2 regions of the Streptomyces sp. NPDC055955 genome follow, and region 1 is predicted to be linked to the other one. Evidence: riboswitches for the same ligand, from Rfam matches in the RefSeq annotation. Region 1 holds a riboswitch; the other holds the start of a gene.
What was found. Region 1 has a riboswitch for glycine ahead of gcvT (glycine cleavage system aminomethyltransferase GcvT). Riboswitches for the same ligand answer to the same signal wherever they lie in the genome.
Positions count from the first base shown of each region.

Region 2: linked by a shared signal. The riboswitch ahead of gcvP (aminomethyl-transferring glycine dehydrogenase) and the one ahead of gcvT (glycine cleavage system aminomethyltransferase GcvT) in region 1 are both predicted to bind glycine.

Region 1 covers NZ_JBHJYS010000008.1:349,714-356,790, reverse strand. The annotation lists gene ACFC96_RS19175 (L-serine ammonia-lyase) at 1-261, opposite strand, end outside; gene glyA (serine hydroxymethyltransferase) at 417-1,691, opposite strand; gene gcvH (glycine cleavage system protein GcvH) at 1,705-2,088, opposite strand; gene gcvT (glycine cleavage system aminomethyltransferase GcvT) at 2,181-3,305, opposite strand; glycine riboswitch at 3,465-3,568, opposite strand; gene ACFC96_RS19155 (AAA family ATPase) at 3,765-4,382, shown strand; gene ACFC96_RS19150 (enhanced serine sensitivity protein SseB) at 4,489-5,256, shown strand; gene ACFC96_RS19145 (enhanced serine sensitivity protein SseB C-terminal domain-containing protein) at 5,426-6,226, shown strand; gene ACFC96_RS19140 (BTAD domain-containing putative transcriptional regulator) at 6,462-7,077, shown strand, end outside.
Region 2 covers NZ_JBHJYS010000016.1:8,690-15,766, forward strand. The annotation lists gene ACFC96_RS28620 (MerR family transcriptional regulator) at 1-148, shown strand, start outside; gene ACFC96_RS28625 (DNA polymerase IV) at 205-1,629, shown strand; gene ACFC96_RS28630 (PRC-barrel domain-containing protein) at 1,615-2,001, opposite strand; glycine riboswitch at 2,116-2,211, shown strand; gene gcvP (aminomethyl-transferring glycine dehydrogenase) at 2,395-5,280, shown strand; gene ACFC96_RS28640 (DUF5999 family protein) at 5,370-5,567, opposite strand; gene ACFC96_RS28645 (hypothetical protein) at 5,909-6,496, opposite strand; gene ACFC96_RS28650 (glutamate-cysteine ligase family protein) at 6,987-7,077, shown strand, end outside.

The DNA of each region.
Region 1 (7,077 bases):
GCGGTCGTCGGCCTTCTCCACGTCGACGGTGCGGGGCGAGTCGCCCTCCAGACCCAGCAGGACCGCCTTGGGGGTGCCGTGGCCGTGTCCGGTGGCGCCGAGGGAGCCGTAGAGCTCCGCCCGTATCGAAGCGGTGTGGGCGAGCAGGCCCTCGTTCTTCAGGCGGCGCGCGAACATGCGGGCCGCCCGCATCGGGCCGACCGTGTGGGAGCTGGACGGGCCGATGCCGATCGAGAACAGGTCGAAGACCGAGATGGCCACGAGGGAACTCCTAGGTGGGGTTTCGGCGGACGCCGTTGTCCGCCGGGCGGTGCGCAAAAAGGCGATGCGGAGGGCGGTGTATGGGGCGGGGCACCGCTCTCACTGTCCAGTGTGCGCGGTGCCCCGAAATTTCATACGTACAAATGCGTACGAAACTACTTCAGGCCGGGGTACAGGGGGTACTTCTCGGCGAGAGCGGTGACGCGGGCCTTGAGGGACGCCGCCTCGGTGCCCCCGAAGGGAGCGGGCGCCTTCAGCGCTTCGGCGATGATGTCGGCGACCTCGGTGAAGTCCTCGGCCTGGAAGCCGCGGGTGGCCAGCGCCGGGGTGCCGATCCGCAGGCCGGAGGTGACCATCGGCGGGCGCGGGTCGTTCGGGACCGCGTTGCGGTTGACGGTGATGCCGACCTCGTGGAGACGGTCCTCGGCCTGCTGACCGTCGAGCTCGGACTCGCGCAGGTCGACCAGGACCAGGTGCACATCCGTGCCGCCGGACAGCACGTTCACGCCCGCGGCGCGCGCGTCGTCCGAGGTCAGACGGGCGGCGAGGATCTGGGCGCCCTCGACGGTGCGCTGCTGGCGCTCCTTGAAGTCCTCGCTCGCGGCGACCTTGAAGGAGACGGCCTTGGCGGCGATCACGTGCTCCAGGGGGCCGCCCTGGAAGCCGGGGAAGACGGAGGAGTTCAGCTTCTTCGCGAAGTCCTTCTTCGCGAGGATGATCCCGCCGCGCGGCCCGCCGAGAGTCTTGTGCGTGGTGGAGGTGACCACGTCGGCGTACTCGACCGGGTTGGGGTGCAGCCCGGCCGCTACGAGGCCGGCGAAGTGGGCCATGTCGACCCACAGGAAGGCGCCGGTCTCGTCCGCGATGCGGCGGAACGCGGCGAAGTCCAGCTGGCGCGGGTAGGCGGACCAGCCCGCGATGATGACCTTGGGGCGGTGCTCCTTGGCGAGGCGCTCGACCTCGGCCATGTCCACCAGGCCGGCCTCGTCGACGTGGTACGCCACGACGTCGAACTGCTTGCCCGAGAAGTTCAGGCGCATGCCGTGGGTGAGGTGGCCGCCGTGCGCCAGGTCCAGGCCCAGGATCGTGTCGCCGGGCTTGGCGAGCGCGAAGAGGGCGGCCTGGTTGGCGGAGGCGCCGGAGTGGGGCTGGACGTTGGCGTACTCGGCGCCGAAGAGGTCCTTGACCCGGTCGATGGCGATCTGCTCGGTGACGTCGACGTGCTCGCAGCCGCCGTAGTAGCGGCGGCCGGGGTAGCCCTCGGCGTACTTGTTGGTCAGGACCGAGCCCTGCGCCTCCATGACGGCGACCGGAGCGAAGTTCTCCGACGCGATCATCTCGAGGGTGGACTGCTGGCGGTGCAGCTCGGCGTCGACCGCGGCGGCGACGTCCGGGTCGAGCTCGTGCAGGGGGGTGTTCATGAGCGACATGGTCGTGGTGTCCCTAGTTGCCGGAGCCGGAGAACGCGTCGTACTCGTCCGCGGAGAGCAGGTCCTTCGGCTCGTCCGAGATGCGGACCTTGAACAGCCAGCCGCCCTCGAACGGGGCGGAGTTCACCAGCGCCGGGTCGTCCACGACGTCCTGGTTCGCCTCGACGACCTCGCCGGTGACCGGGGAGTACAGGTCGCTGACGGACTTGGTCGACTCGAGTTCGCCGCAGGTCTCGCCCGCGGTCACCGTGTCGCCGACCTCGGGGAGCTGGGCGTAGACGACATCGCCGAGCGCGTTGGCCGCGAACTCGGTGATGCCGACCGTCGAGACGCCGTCCTCGGCGCCCGACAGCCACTCGTGCTCCTTGCTGTAGCGCAGCTGCTGGGGGTTGCTCATGATCTGAATTCTCCTGTACGCGAAGGGGTGCTGCGGAACGAGGGGGGTGTGCGCTGGGTTACTTCCGGCGGCCCCCGTGAGGACTGGGCGGGCTACTTCTGGCGCTTGTAGAACGGCAGCGCCACGACCTCGTACGGCTCGTGGGCGCCGCGGATGTCCACGCCTACACCCTCGGTCCCGGGGGCGGCGTGCGCCGCGTCCACATAGGCGATGGCGATCGGCTTGCCGAGAGTGGGGGAGGGGGCGCCGGAGGTGACCTCGCCGATCACCTGGCCGCCGGCGACCACGGACATCCCGGCGCGCGGCACCCGGCGGCCCTCGGCGACCAGGCCGACGAGCTTGCGCGGCGGGGCGGTCTCGGCGCGCTCGGCGGCGGCCTCGAGCGCCTCGCGGCCCACGAAGCGGCCCTCGTTGCCCGTCTTCTCGAACTTCACGACGCGGCCGAGTCCGGCGTCGAAGGGGGTCAGCTCCGTCGTCAGCTCGTGCCCGTACAGCGGCATGCCGGCCTCCAGGCGCAGCGTGTCGCGGCAGGAGAGGCCGGCGGGGACGAGCCCGACCGGCGCGCCCGCGTCGGTCAGCGCCTGCCACAGCTTCTCGGCGTGCTCCGGGGCGACGAACAGCTCGAAGCCGTCCTCGCCGGTGTAGCCCGTGCGGGCGATGAGGGCCGGGACGCCGGCGACGGTGCCGGGCAGGCCCGCGTAGTACTTGAGGCCGTCCAGGTCGGCGTCCGTCAGGGACTTCAGGATGCCGGGGGACTCGGGGCCCTGGACGGCGATCAGCGCGTACGCGTCACGGTCGTCGCGGACCTCGGCGTCGAAGCCGGCGGCGCGCGCGGTGATCGCGTCGAGCACGATCTGAGCGTTGCCCGCGTTGGCGACGACCATGTACTCCTGCTCGCCCAGACGGTAGACGATCAGGTCGTCGACGATCCCGCCGTCCTCCTGGCAGATCATGGTGTAGCGGGCGCGGCCTGGGCCGATCGTGGACATGTTGCCGACGAGGGCGTAGTCGAGGAGGTCGACGGCCTGCGGCCCGGTGACGGTGATCTCGCCCATGTGCGACAGGTCGAAGAGGCCCGCCTTGGTGCGCACCGCGAGGTGCTCGTCGCGCTCGCTGCCGTACCGCAGCGGCATGTCCCAGCCCGCGAAGTCGGTCATCGTCGCGCCCAGCGAGCGGTGCAGTGCGTCGAGGGCGGTCTTACGGGGGGCGTTGCTCATGAGTGGTGCTCCAGGATCCCAGGCATGACAGACGAGGGCGATGGTCTTCCTCCCCATCTGTCATCGGAACCTGAGAGGTTCGCCGGCGCCACACGTACGGGTGGTCGCGGCTTGCACCTTGGGTGGAGCGGCCCGGGGCCGCCCGCTTTTCAGATATGCCTCGCCCGCGCGGTACGGGGCCTGAGAGATTCAAGGGAGGAACTTGCTCCTTCGGCGCCCCCGGGGACGCGTAGGCGTCCGGGGAGCTCTCCCGCGCGGATTCAAGCGGCCGGTATGCAGTTGATGTGCTCTTGGCGCGCACATCATTGCATGCCGACCGTACGGGGAAACCACTTGTACGGCATTACCGTCTCTTTACACTTGACGGGGAAGGGTGGCGTGACCGGAACGGGGAGGACGATCACGGTGCACAAGGCAGCGGCGGGTGCGTACGCGGGGGCGGGGGTCGGACAGCGCGCGATGCCCCGCCCGAGGTCGGTGCCGGGGCGCGGTCCGGTCGTCAGGGATCTGCGCGGCAGGGGCGGCCGTACGCCGAGGCGCCTCGGCTTCGCGCGGGGCGACCTGATCGTGGTCTCGGGGCTCCCGGGCAGTGGCAAGTCCACGCTGATGAGCCGCGTGGTCGGCGCCGGGGGAGCCGTGCGCATCGACTCGCAGGACGCCCGTGACCGCTGGGCGGCCCGGCTGCCCCGGCTCCTCCCGTACGCCGTGTACCGCCCGCTCGTGCGGCTCGCGCACTTCGCCGGGCTGCGCCGGGCCCTGCGCTCGGGAGGCAGCGTCGTCCTGCACGACTGCGGCACGCAGGCCTGGGTGCGGCGCTGGCTGGCCAGGGAAGCCGGGCGGCGCGGCGCGGACCTGCATCTGATGCTGCTCGACGTGGACGCGGACACGGCGCTCGCGGGCCAGCGGGACCGCGGCCGCGGGGTCTCGCGCTACGCGTTCGCCCGGCACCGCCGCGCGGTCGCGGGCCTGGTGGAGTCGGCCGAGCGCGGTGACCTGCCGTGGGGCTGTGCCTCGGCGGTGCTGCTCGACCGCGACGCGACGGACGTGCTGAACGGGATCGCGTTCGAGGACGGGTGACCTTCCGCGACCTTTTGTGAGGTGGTGAACACGGAGGGTGTCGCCTCCTGCGCACACGCTAGGGTTCGGCCGCAGACAGAGCGGTTCCAGAGCGGGTGGTAGGCACATGGACATTCCGGCGCAGGCTCATGCACATCCGTACGGCGGGTGGCCGGCCAACGAGCTGGAGGAGGTGCTCGCCGCCTCCCTGGGGGTCGACTCGGCGGGCGGCCGGATCGTCGAGGTCCTCGGACGCAGTCAGGTGTGGATACCGCTGCCCCAGGGCGGCGGGCCCGGCAGCCCGAACCTCGACCTGCCGACGCTGGAGATCGAGGGCCAGGCCTATGTGCCCGTCTTCAGCTCGGAGGAGCAGTTCCTCGCGGTCGTCGGCGACCGGATGGGCTGCACGGTCGCGCCCGCGGTCGCGTTCGCGCGCGGGCTGCCCCCGCAGGTCGGCATCGCGGTGAACCCGGACGGCGCCGTCGGCATCCCGCTGCCCCCGCCCGCCGTCGCCGAGCTGTGCAGGTCCGGCCGTACGCCGTTGGACGGGCCCGCCTCGGGAGGCCGGGTCACCCTCTACGAGCCCGACTGGCAGGACGACCCGGTCGACTTCCTGGCCGCCGTGCGTGAGGAGTTCGAGGCGTCCGGCGTCGTTCTCACCGCCCGTCGCAGCCTCGCCAGCGTCGAGGGCGGTGACCCCGTCCTCTTCGTCGGCGTCGAGCTGTCGCAGTGGGAGGGGCCCGCGCGCAATCTGCCCATGGACGCCCTCGGCCGTGCGCTGGGCCGGGTCCCGGCGCCCTGGCCGGTGAACCTCGTCCTGCTCGACATCACCCAGGACCCGGTCGGTGACTGGATGCGGGCCACGCTGCGGCCGTTCTACACGCAGGGTCACTGAAGGCCCGGCGCCGGTCCCCGTTCGGGAGAACGCGGGAAAGCGGTCGACCGCGCGTACGTCAAGTCGGTGTCAGGATCGCCGCTTAAGCTGGTTTCATGACCTGTCTGGGCGGTCCCGCCGCGGGGAGCGGGTCGAAATCGTCGGGTACGTCGCGAAGGGGCGGTTACGGGTGAGTGCGTCGGGCACGGCCGCGGCCGGTCAGGTCGAGCACATGCTGCGCCAGGTGACGCCGGGGCGTTACGACGCCTACGAGGCGCTGCTCAACGCGCTCGCGGACCCGGGCGCCGGACAGGTGTGGATGCTGCTCTGGCACGGCCAGGCAGGATCCCCCGACGCGCAGTACGGGAACATGGAGGTCGACGGCCTCTCGTACGCCCCCTGCGTCACCTCCGCCCAGGAGTTGTCCGCCTCCGGCTGGAGCCGCGCGTACGAGGTCGTCAGCGGGGTCGACGCGGCCCGCACGCTCTACCCGGACCACTACGGCCTCTGGCTCAACCCGCACGCGCCCGGCGGCGGCGTCGGCATCCCGTGGCTCGACCTGCGCCGGATCGCGGGCGGTCTCGACCGCCAGCCCGCCGGCCCCCTGCGGCTGAGCGACCCCGCCATCGAAATCCCCCAGTTCTACGCCCTGCTGACGCAGAACGCGCACCGCACCACGGCGATCCGCTCGCTGCGCCGCGCCTGGGTCCAGCCGACGCTCGGCGCGCCCTATCTGGCGATCGGCCTCGACGTGTACGACACCTCGCCGGTGTCCGTGGACGCGGTGCGCGCGATGATGCAGCAGTCGATCGTCGCCGTGCCCGACGGGCTGCCCGTCTCCACGGTCGCGATGTCCGACGAGCACGACCCCGTCGCCATGTGGCTGCGTGCCAACGCCCGTCCGTTCTACGACCGCGAGGCCCACGCGGCCCCGCCCGCGACCGCCCCCGTCGCGGGGTACGGGTACCCGCCGCCGCACGGGACGTACTGAACTGTTCGGTCTTCAAGCGACATTACGGAACGCTTGGTTGAACGTAAATGAACCGCCCCTCCGCAGTTCACGTGGAGACCAGGTGAGAGCGCTTACGTAATGCCCTGACCAGGTTTCGAGCGCACTGGTGGAGACTCGCATATCGCGATCATCGCTGTATAGTCACATCGATTCGGTGGCCGACGGGGGCGGATGGGACGCCCGTGTCCGGTCCACTCCTTAGGGGGGAGCCGTCGTGACAGCAGAAACAACAGCGAGTTACCGAATTCTCGGCCCACTCGAAGTCATCGGCGGCGATCTGCGGGAATGCCGCATCGCGCGCGGCAGGCAGCAGGTGATCCTGGGCATGCTGCTCCTGGAGGCCAACCGTGTAGTGAGCGCGGAGAGCCTGATCACGGCCGTGTGGGGCGATTTTCCGCCATCCACGGCGCGTACCCAGATACAGGCCTGCATCTCTTCGCTGCGCAGCGCTCTCGGGGAAATCGGCGAAGGCGACGCGATCGTGACCAGGGACCCCGGATATGTGATCCAGGTCGGCGATCAGCAGATCGACAGTCAAGTTTTCGCTAAGAAAGTCTCCGAGGCCAACTCCCTGATTGCCGAAGGGAACACAGGGGCCGCCGAATTGCTCGACGAAGCGCTCGGCCTCTGGCGGGGACGGGCCCTGAGCGGAGTTGTCAGCAGCAAATTGCTGTCGAAGGCGTCGGAGCTCGACGAAAACCGGCTGGTCGCCCTGGAGACCTACACGGACCTCGAGTTGGCGTCGGGGCGGGCGGGCCGGCTGGTCGGCTCGCTGCGCGCGCTCGTCGCCGAGCACCCGCTGCGTGAACGCGTACGCGGGCAGTTGATGC
Region 2 (7,077 bases), on a different contig from region 1:
CATCTTCGGTATCGCTGTCGGTGTGGTGTGGCGGGATGTCGAGAGCGCCCTGTCGCAGCTGCACGGGGAGCGCGTCGACACCGGCGAGACGCTCCTCGGGAACAACCCGGCGGACGAGCTGGCGAGGCGGCGCCACCGCGCGGTGTGAGCGGGGCCGATGCGTCGGCCGGGGCATTGTCAGTGCCGTAGGGCAGCATCGGACATGTGAGAACCGCGCCCACGATCCTGCATCTCGACATGGATGCCTTCTACGCCTCGGCGGAGCAGGCGTCGAAGCCGAGTCTGCGCGGGAAAGCCGTGGTCGTCGGTGGGATCGGGCCTCGTGGGGTGGTGGCCACCGCCTCGTACGAGGCCCGCGTGTTCGGAGTGCACTCGGCGATGCCGATGGGGCAGGCACGCCGCCTCGCGCCCAATGCCGCGTATCTCGTGCCGCGCTTCCGGCTGTACCGGGAGGTCAGCGAGCAGGTGATGGGCCTGCTGCGGGAGCTGTCGCCGCTGGTGGAGCCGCTGAGCCTCGATGAGGCGTTCGTCGATCTGGAGGCCGGTGAGGCGGCCTGGGACGCCGCGTCGGCGCGGCTCGTCGGTGAGCGGCTGCGGGACGAGATCAAGGCCGTGACGGGTCTGACCGGGTCGGTGGGGCTCGCGGCGTCGAAGATGCTGGCGAAGATCGCCTCCGAGGCGGCGAAGCCGGACGGGCTGGAGCTGATCGTGCCCGGTACCGAGCGCGCCATGCTCGGGCCCATGTCGGTGCGCACGCTGCCCGGCGTGGGGCCGGCGACCGGGGACCATCTGAGACGGGCCGGGATCACCACGGTCGAGGAGATCGCCGAGGCGGGCGAGGACGAGCTCGTACGGCTGCTGGGGAAGTCGCACGGGGCGTCGCTGTACGCCATGGCCCTCGCGCACGACGACCGGCCCGTGGTGGCCGAGCGTGACGCCAAGTCGGTGTCGGTCGAGGACACGTACGACGTGGACATCCACGACCGGGTGCGGGTGCGGACCGAGGTGCAGCGGCTTGCGGAGCGGTGCGTGCAGCGGTTGCGGGGGGCGGAGCGGTCCGGGCGGACCGTGGTCCTCAAGGTGCGGCGCTACGACTTCTCCACGCTGACCAGGTCAGAGACGCTGCGCGGGCCCACCGACGACCCCGCCGTGGTGCGCGAGGCGGCCGCCCGGCTCCTGGAGTCCGTGGACACGACGGGAGGGGTGCGGCTGCTCGGCGTGGGGGTGACCGGCCTGGCCGACTACACGCAGGAGGACCTGTTCGCGCAGGCGCGGGCCGAGGCCGATGCGCACGCGGCCGAGGGGGCGAGTGAGGGCGAGGCGGAAGGGGCGGGTGGTGCGGGGGACGAGGGGCAGGCGGTTGCCGACGAGGTCGTCGAGGCCGCGGACCGGCGCTGGGTGGCCGGGCATGACGTGCGGCATGAGGAGTTCGGGCACGGGTGGGTGCAGGGCAGCGGGCTCGGGCGGGTGACCGTGCGCTTCGAGACGCCGTACTCGGAGCCGGGGCGGGTGCGCACGTTCCGGACCGATGACCCCGCGCTCGTACCGGCGGAGCCGCTGCCGCTGGTGGAGGGCGGGGCCGGGCGCTGTCCGGCGCGGGAGCCGGATGCCGGGTCAGGTGTCGTCTGACGGAGGGTGGGCGATCTTGCCGAAGTCGCGGTCCTTGGGGGGCACGGGGTCGTCCGGGGCCGAGATGTCGAGACCGTAGTGGTGGTAGAGCTGGAGTTCCTGTTCGGGGGAGAGGTGACGGCCGACGCCGAAGTCGGGGGCGTCCTTGATCAGGGAGCGTTCGAAGGGGATGCGCAGGGTGCCCTCCACGAGTTCGCTCGGTTCCAGGGGGACGAAGGCGTCCCGGCTGAACAGGCCTGTGCGTATCGCCGCCCACTCGGGGACACCGGTCGCGTCGTCGAGGTAGACCTCGTCGACGGTCCCGATCTTGGCCCCGTTGCGGTCGAACGCCTTGCGGCCGATCAGGTTGCGCGGATCGATATCGGTCTGCACGGGGCCCTCCAGCTGCTCGCAACTCATCCGTAAGCACTACCAAAGTGCACATTGGGGGAGGCGGCCACTCGAGGCCGGGGGTGTTGTCGCCGCTGGTAGGCTGGCGATGGCTGCCGACCCCGTGCGGGAGAGTCCTCCGGATGACACCGGAGGCGCCGAAGGAGCAACTCCTCCCCGGAATCTCTCAGGCCCCTGTACCGCACGGACGAGGTCACTCTGGAAAGCAGGGCGGGCGTTCAGGCCTCCGCTCTCACCGACGGTGAAAGTCGTCATGCCCTTCGTGATGGGGGTGTGCCGGTGAAACTCTCAGGTTGAGATGACAGAGGGGGAGGCCGTCCGGGCACCCGCGCCGTGGTGCCCCTCGCAGGTCGCAATGACCAGGAGGCCTCCGCAATGACCGCCAACCGTATTCCGCTCTCCCAGTTGGAGCAGGGAATCCCCTTCGAGCAGCGCCATATCGGTCCGGATGAAGCAGCGCAGGCCAAGATGCTCGCGCAGGTCGGGTACGGCTCGCTCGACGAGCTGACGGCGGCCGCGGTCCCGGACGTGATCAAGAGCGCCGAGGCGCTCGATCTTCCCGGGGCCCGCACCGAGGCCGAGGTGCTCGCAGAGCTCCGCTCCCTCGCCGACCGCAACCAGGTCCTCGACTCGATGGTCGGACTGGGCTACTACGGCACGTTCACGCCGCCCGTCATTCTCCGCAACGTCATGGAGAACCCGTCCTGGTACACGGCGTACACGCCCTATCAGCCGGAGATCTCGCAGGGCCGGCTCGAGGCGCTGCTGAACTTCCAGACGATGGTCGCCGAGCTGACCGGCCTGCCGACCTCGGGCGCCTCGCTGCTCGACGAGGGCACGGCCGCGGCCGAGGCCATGGCGCTGTCCCGGCGCATGGGCAAGGTCAAGAACGGCGCCTTCGTGGTCGACGCGGACGCGCTGCCGCAGACCATCGCCGTGATCCAGACGCGTGCCGAGCCGACCGGTGTCGAGGTCGTCGTCGCGGACCTGTCCGAGGGCATTCCGGCCGAGGTCGCCGAGCGCGGCGTCGTCGGCGTCCTGATCCAGTACCCGGGCGCCTCCGGTGCCGTCCGCGACATCAAGCCCGTCATCGAGCAGGCCCACGAGCTGGGCGCCGTCGTCACGGTCGCCGCCGATCTGCTCGCCCTCACGCTGCTGACCTCGCCCGGTGAGCTCGGCGCCGACATCGCCGTCGGTACGACGCAGCGTTTCGGTGTCCCCATGGGCTTCGGCGGTCCGCACGCCGGCTACATGGCCGTCCGTGAGAAGTTCGCGCGCAGCCTGCCCGGCCGCCTCGTGGGCGTCTCCGTCGACGCCGACGGCAACAAGGCGTACCGCCTCGCGCTGCAGACCCGTGAGCAGCACATCCGGCGCGAGAAGGCCACCAGCAACATCTGTACCGCTCAGGTGCTGCTCGCCGTCATGGCCGGCATGTACGCCGTCTACCACGGGCCCGATGGCCTCAAGGGCATCGCGCGGCGCACGCACCGGTTCGCGACGCTGCTTGCCGAGGGCCTCAAGGCCGGTGGCGTGGAGGTCGTGCACGGCGCGTACTTCGACACCCTGACCGTGAAGGCCGCGGGCCGGGCCGCCGACGTCGTGAGCGCCGCGCGTGAAGGCGGTGTCAACCTCCACCTCGTGGACGCCGACCACGTGTCGATCTCGTGCGACGAGACCACGACGCGGACCCAGCTGGGCGCCGTCTGGACCGCGTTCGGTGTCGAGGCCGATGTCGACGCGCTCGACGCGGCGGTCGTGGACACGCTGCCGGCGGGCCTTCTGCGTGGCGACGACTACCTGACGCACCCCGTGTTCCACGCGCACCGCTCCGAGACCGCGATGCTGCGCTACCTGCGCAAGCTGGCCGACCGCGACTACGCGCTCGACCGCGGCATGATCCCGCTGGGCTCCTGCACGATGAAGCTCAACGCGACGACGGAGATGGAGCCGGTCACCTGGCCCGAGTTCGGCCAGCTGCACCCGTTCGCGCCCGCCGACCAGGCGCAGGGCTACCTCACGCTCATCCGTGAGCTGGAGGAGCGCCTCGCGGAGGTCACCGGTTACGACAAGGTGTCGCTCCAGCCGAACGCCGGTTCGCAGGGCGAGCTGGCCGGTCTGCTCGCCGTGCGTGGTTACCACCGCGCCAACGGCGACGACCAGCGCACCGTCTGCCTCATCCCGTCCTCCGCGCACGGCACGAACGCCGCGAGCGCCGTGATGGCCGGTATGAAGGTCGTCGTCGTGAAGACGGCCGACGACGGCGAGATCGACGTCGCGGACCTCCGCGCCAAGATCGAGCAGTACGCCGACGAGCTCTCCGTCCTGATGATCACCTACCCGTCCACGCACGGTGTCTTCGAGGAGCACGTCGCCGACATCTGCGCGCAGGTGCACGACGCCGGCGGTCAGGTCTACGTCGACGGCGCCAACCTGAACGCCCTGGTGGGTCTCGCCAAGCCGGGCCACTTCGGTGGCGACGTCTCGCACCTCAACCTGCACAAGACGTTCTGCATCCCGCACGGCGGCGGCGGCCCCGGCGTCGGTCCGGTCGGTGTCCGCGCGCACCTCGCGCCGTACCTGCCCAACCACCCGATGCAGCCCGCGGCCGGACCCGAGACCGGCGTCGGCCCGATCTCCGCGGCGCCGTGGGGCTCCGCGGGCATCCTGCCGATCTCCTGGGCGTACGTGCGGCTCATGGGCGGCGAGGGCCTCAAGCGGGCCACGCAGGTCGCGGTGCTCAGCGCCAACTACATCGCCAAGCGACTCGAGCCGCACTTCCCGGTGCTCTACACGGGCCCCGCCGGCCTCGTCGCGCACGAGTGCATCATCGATCTGCGCCCGATCTCGAAGGCGACCGGCGTCAGCGTCGACGACATCGCCAAGCGGCTCATCGACTACGGGTTCCACGCGCCGACCATGTCGTTCCCGGTCGCAGGGACGCTGATGATCGAGCCGACCGAGAGCGAGGACCTGGCCGAGCTCGACCGGTTCTGTGAGGCGATGATCGCCATTCGCGGGGAGATCGAGAAGGTCGGTTCGGGCCGGTGGCCCGCCGAGGACAACCCGCTGCGCAACGCGCCGCACACCGCGGCCGCGCTCGGCGGCGAGTGGGAGCACGCGTACAGCCGCGAGGAGGCCGTCTTCCCCGCCGGTGTCGTGGCCGCCGACAAGTACTGGCCGCCGGTCCGTCGCATCGACCAGGCGTACGGCGACCGGAATCTCGTCTGCTCGTGCCCGCCCATGGACGCGTACGAGGACTGATACGCACGCTGACATGCGTCAGGGCCGGTTCCGGGGTTTCCCGGGGCCGGCCCTTTCGTACTGCGGACGCCGTCGGCGTCCGGATGCGCTCAGGCCGCGGTCACGACGTGCACCGGACGGTGCGGAGCGATGATCTGGCCGTCTGGCAGCAGCTCACCGGTGTCCTCGAAGAGCAGGACGCCGTTGCAGAGCAGACTCCAGCCCTGTTCGGGGTGGTGGGCCACAGGGAGCGCGGCCTCCCGGTCGGCGGAGTCTGCGGACGGGCACGGTGGCTGGTGCTGGCACATGGATGGGATCTTTCCCTGTGAAGTGATGTCGGTGATGGGTGTGATGTCGCTGTCTGTCCTGCGGCTCGAAGCGTTGCTCATGGCCGCCCCCCGTTTGTCGGTCGGTCCGGAACCCAGTGTTGCCCTACGGGCGTCAATCCGCAGGGATTTCGTCGCAGCGGTCCTCACTGGATGAGGACGCGTCACCCGTGCGGACGGTTCACCCCAACTGCACTGTCCCTTCGGGTGGTTCGGGGTGGCCTGACCGGGCTAGTCCGGACGGGCCCGCGAGGGCACGGCTGCGCCCCGCGACCGGTCGGCATCGGTAGCGGGGCGCGGGCGCGTCGGACGGCCCGGTCGCGTCAGGCGGGTGAGCCCAGCAGGGGAGCGGGGGTCAGTCGATGGGTGAGGACGGGCAGCAGTTCGGCGACCCGGTGGGGGCGGTGGGCGGCGATGCCGGGCGGCGCGGGCGCGAGCGGGACCAGGAGGTCACTGGCCGCGGGATGTCCCGTGGAGGCGTCGGCGTTGCAGTCCCCGTGCAGCCAGAGAGTGAGCATGTACAACTCCGGGACCGAGAGCAGGCGCGGTTGGTAGGCCGCGGGCATGGACTCGGCCTGGCGCAGCGCGTGTTCGGTGGCCGCGACGTACGGGCCCTCGAAGAAGTGCGAGAACGCCCAGCCGTCGGCAGTCAGCATCGTGTCGGCGGCGGCGACCGCGCGTTCCCCGCAGCGGATCAGGAACCGCCAGCCGGCGAGTCGGGTCGGCGAGGGGCCCGCGCTGCCCATGACCCGGTCCAGCACGTGGACGGGCAAAGGGAGTTCGGGGCTCGCCGGTCCTTGGGCGGAGCGCAGGGAGGGCGTGCGGGCCTCGCGGACCGCGGTGGGAGAACCGAGGGCCGTGAGGACGGTGCGCAGGGCGGGCGCGGGAGCCGGAGGGACATGCAGCGGCATGGTGGGTCGCCTCTCATTCGACAGGCACGGTGGATCGAGGGCGTGGCGGGACGAGCGGACGGCTCTGTCTGCTGACCGGGCCAGAGGGGGCGGGGCAGGTACCGCGAGCGCCAACTCTCTGCCTCGTTCGCGAAGTTTATACGACACGTGTTCACGCAGTGTTTCGTCTAGCCGTCGCGAAAATGCTCGGCAAGGCGTTATTCGGTCGCCGAGACGAGGGGAATCTCCCGATTTTCGGCGGTGCCGGGTCGGTGACCTCGTAATCTTCACGGCGAGCGGACGGCCGGTTCTCGTCGGCGTTTATCACCAGGCTGGGTGGAATGGTCTCTTCGACATGCTGCATGCCTAGTGAATGTGCCCCGTGACAACTGCTGGGAGCCTACTCGCCCGTGGCGGGAAGCGGGGCGTTATCGATCAACTTGCCTGGGCATCATCCACCGTGACACAGCGGCCGGGCGGCCGGGCCGCCCAGGCGAGGAGGGATGCTTCCATGGGGGAGAAGGTCGCGGCGGGCGCGTTCGACCTGTCCGATCGACGGCACTACCGCAGGAAGTTGCAGCAGTGTCTGGCGGGGCTCGGGA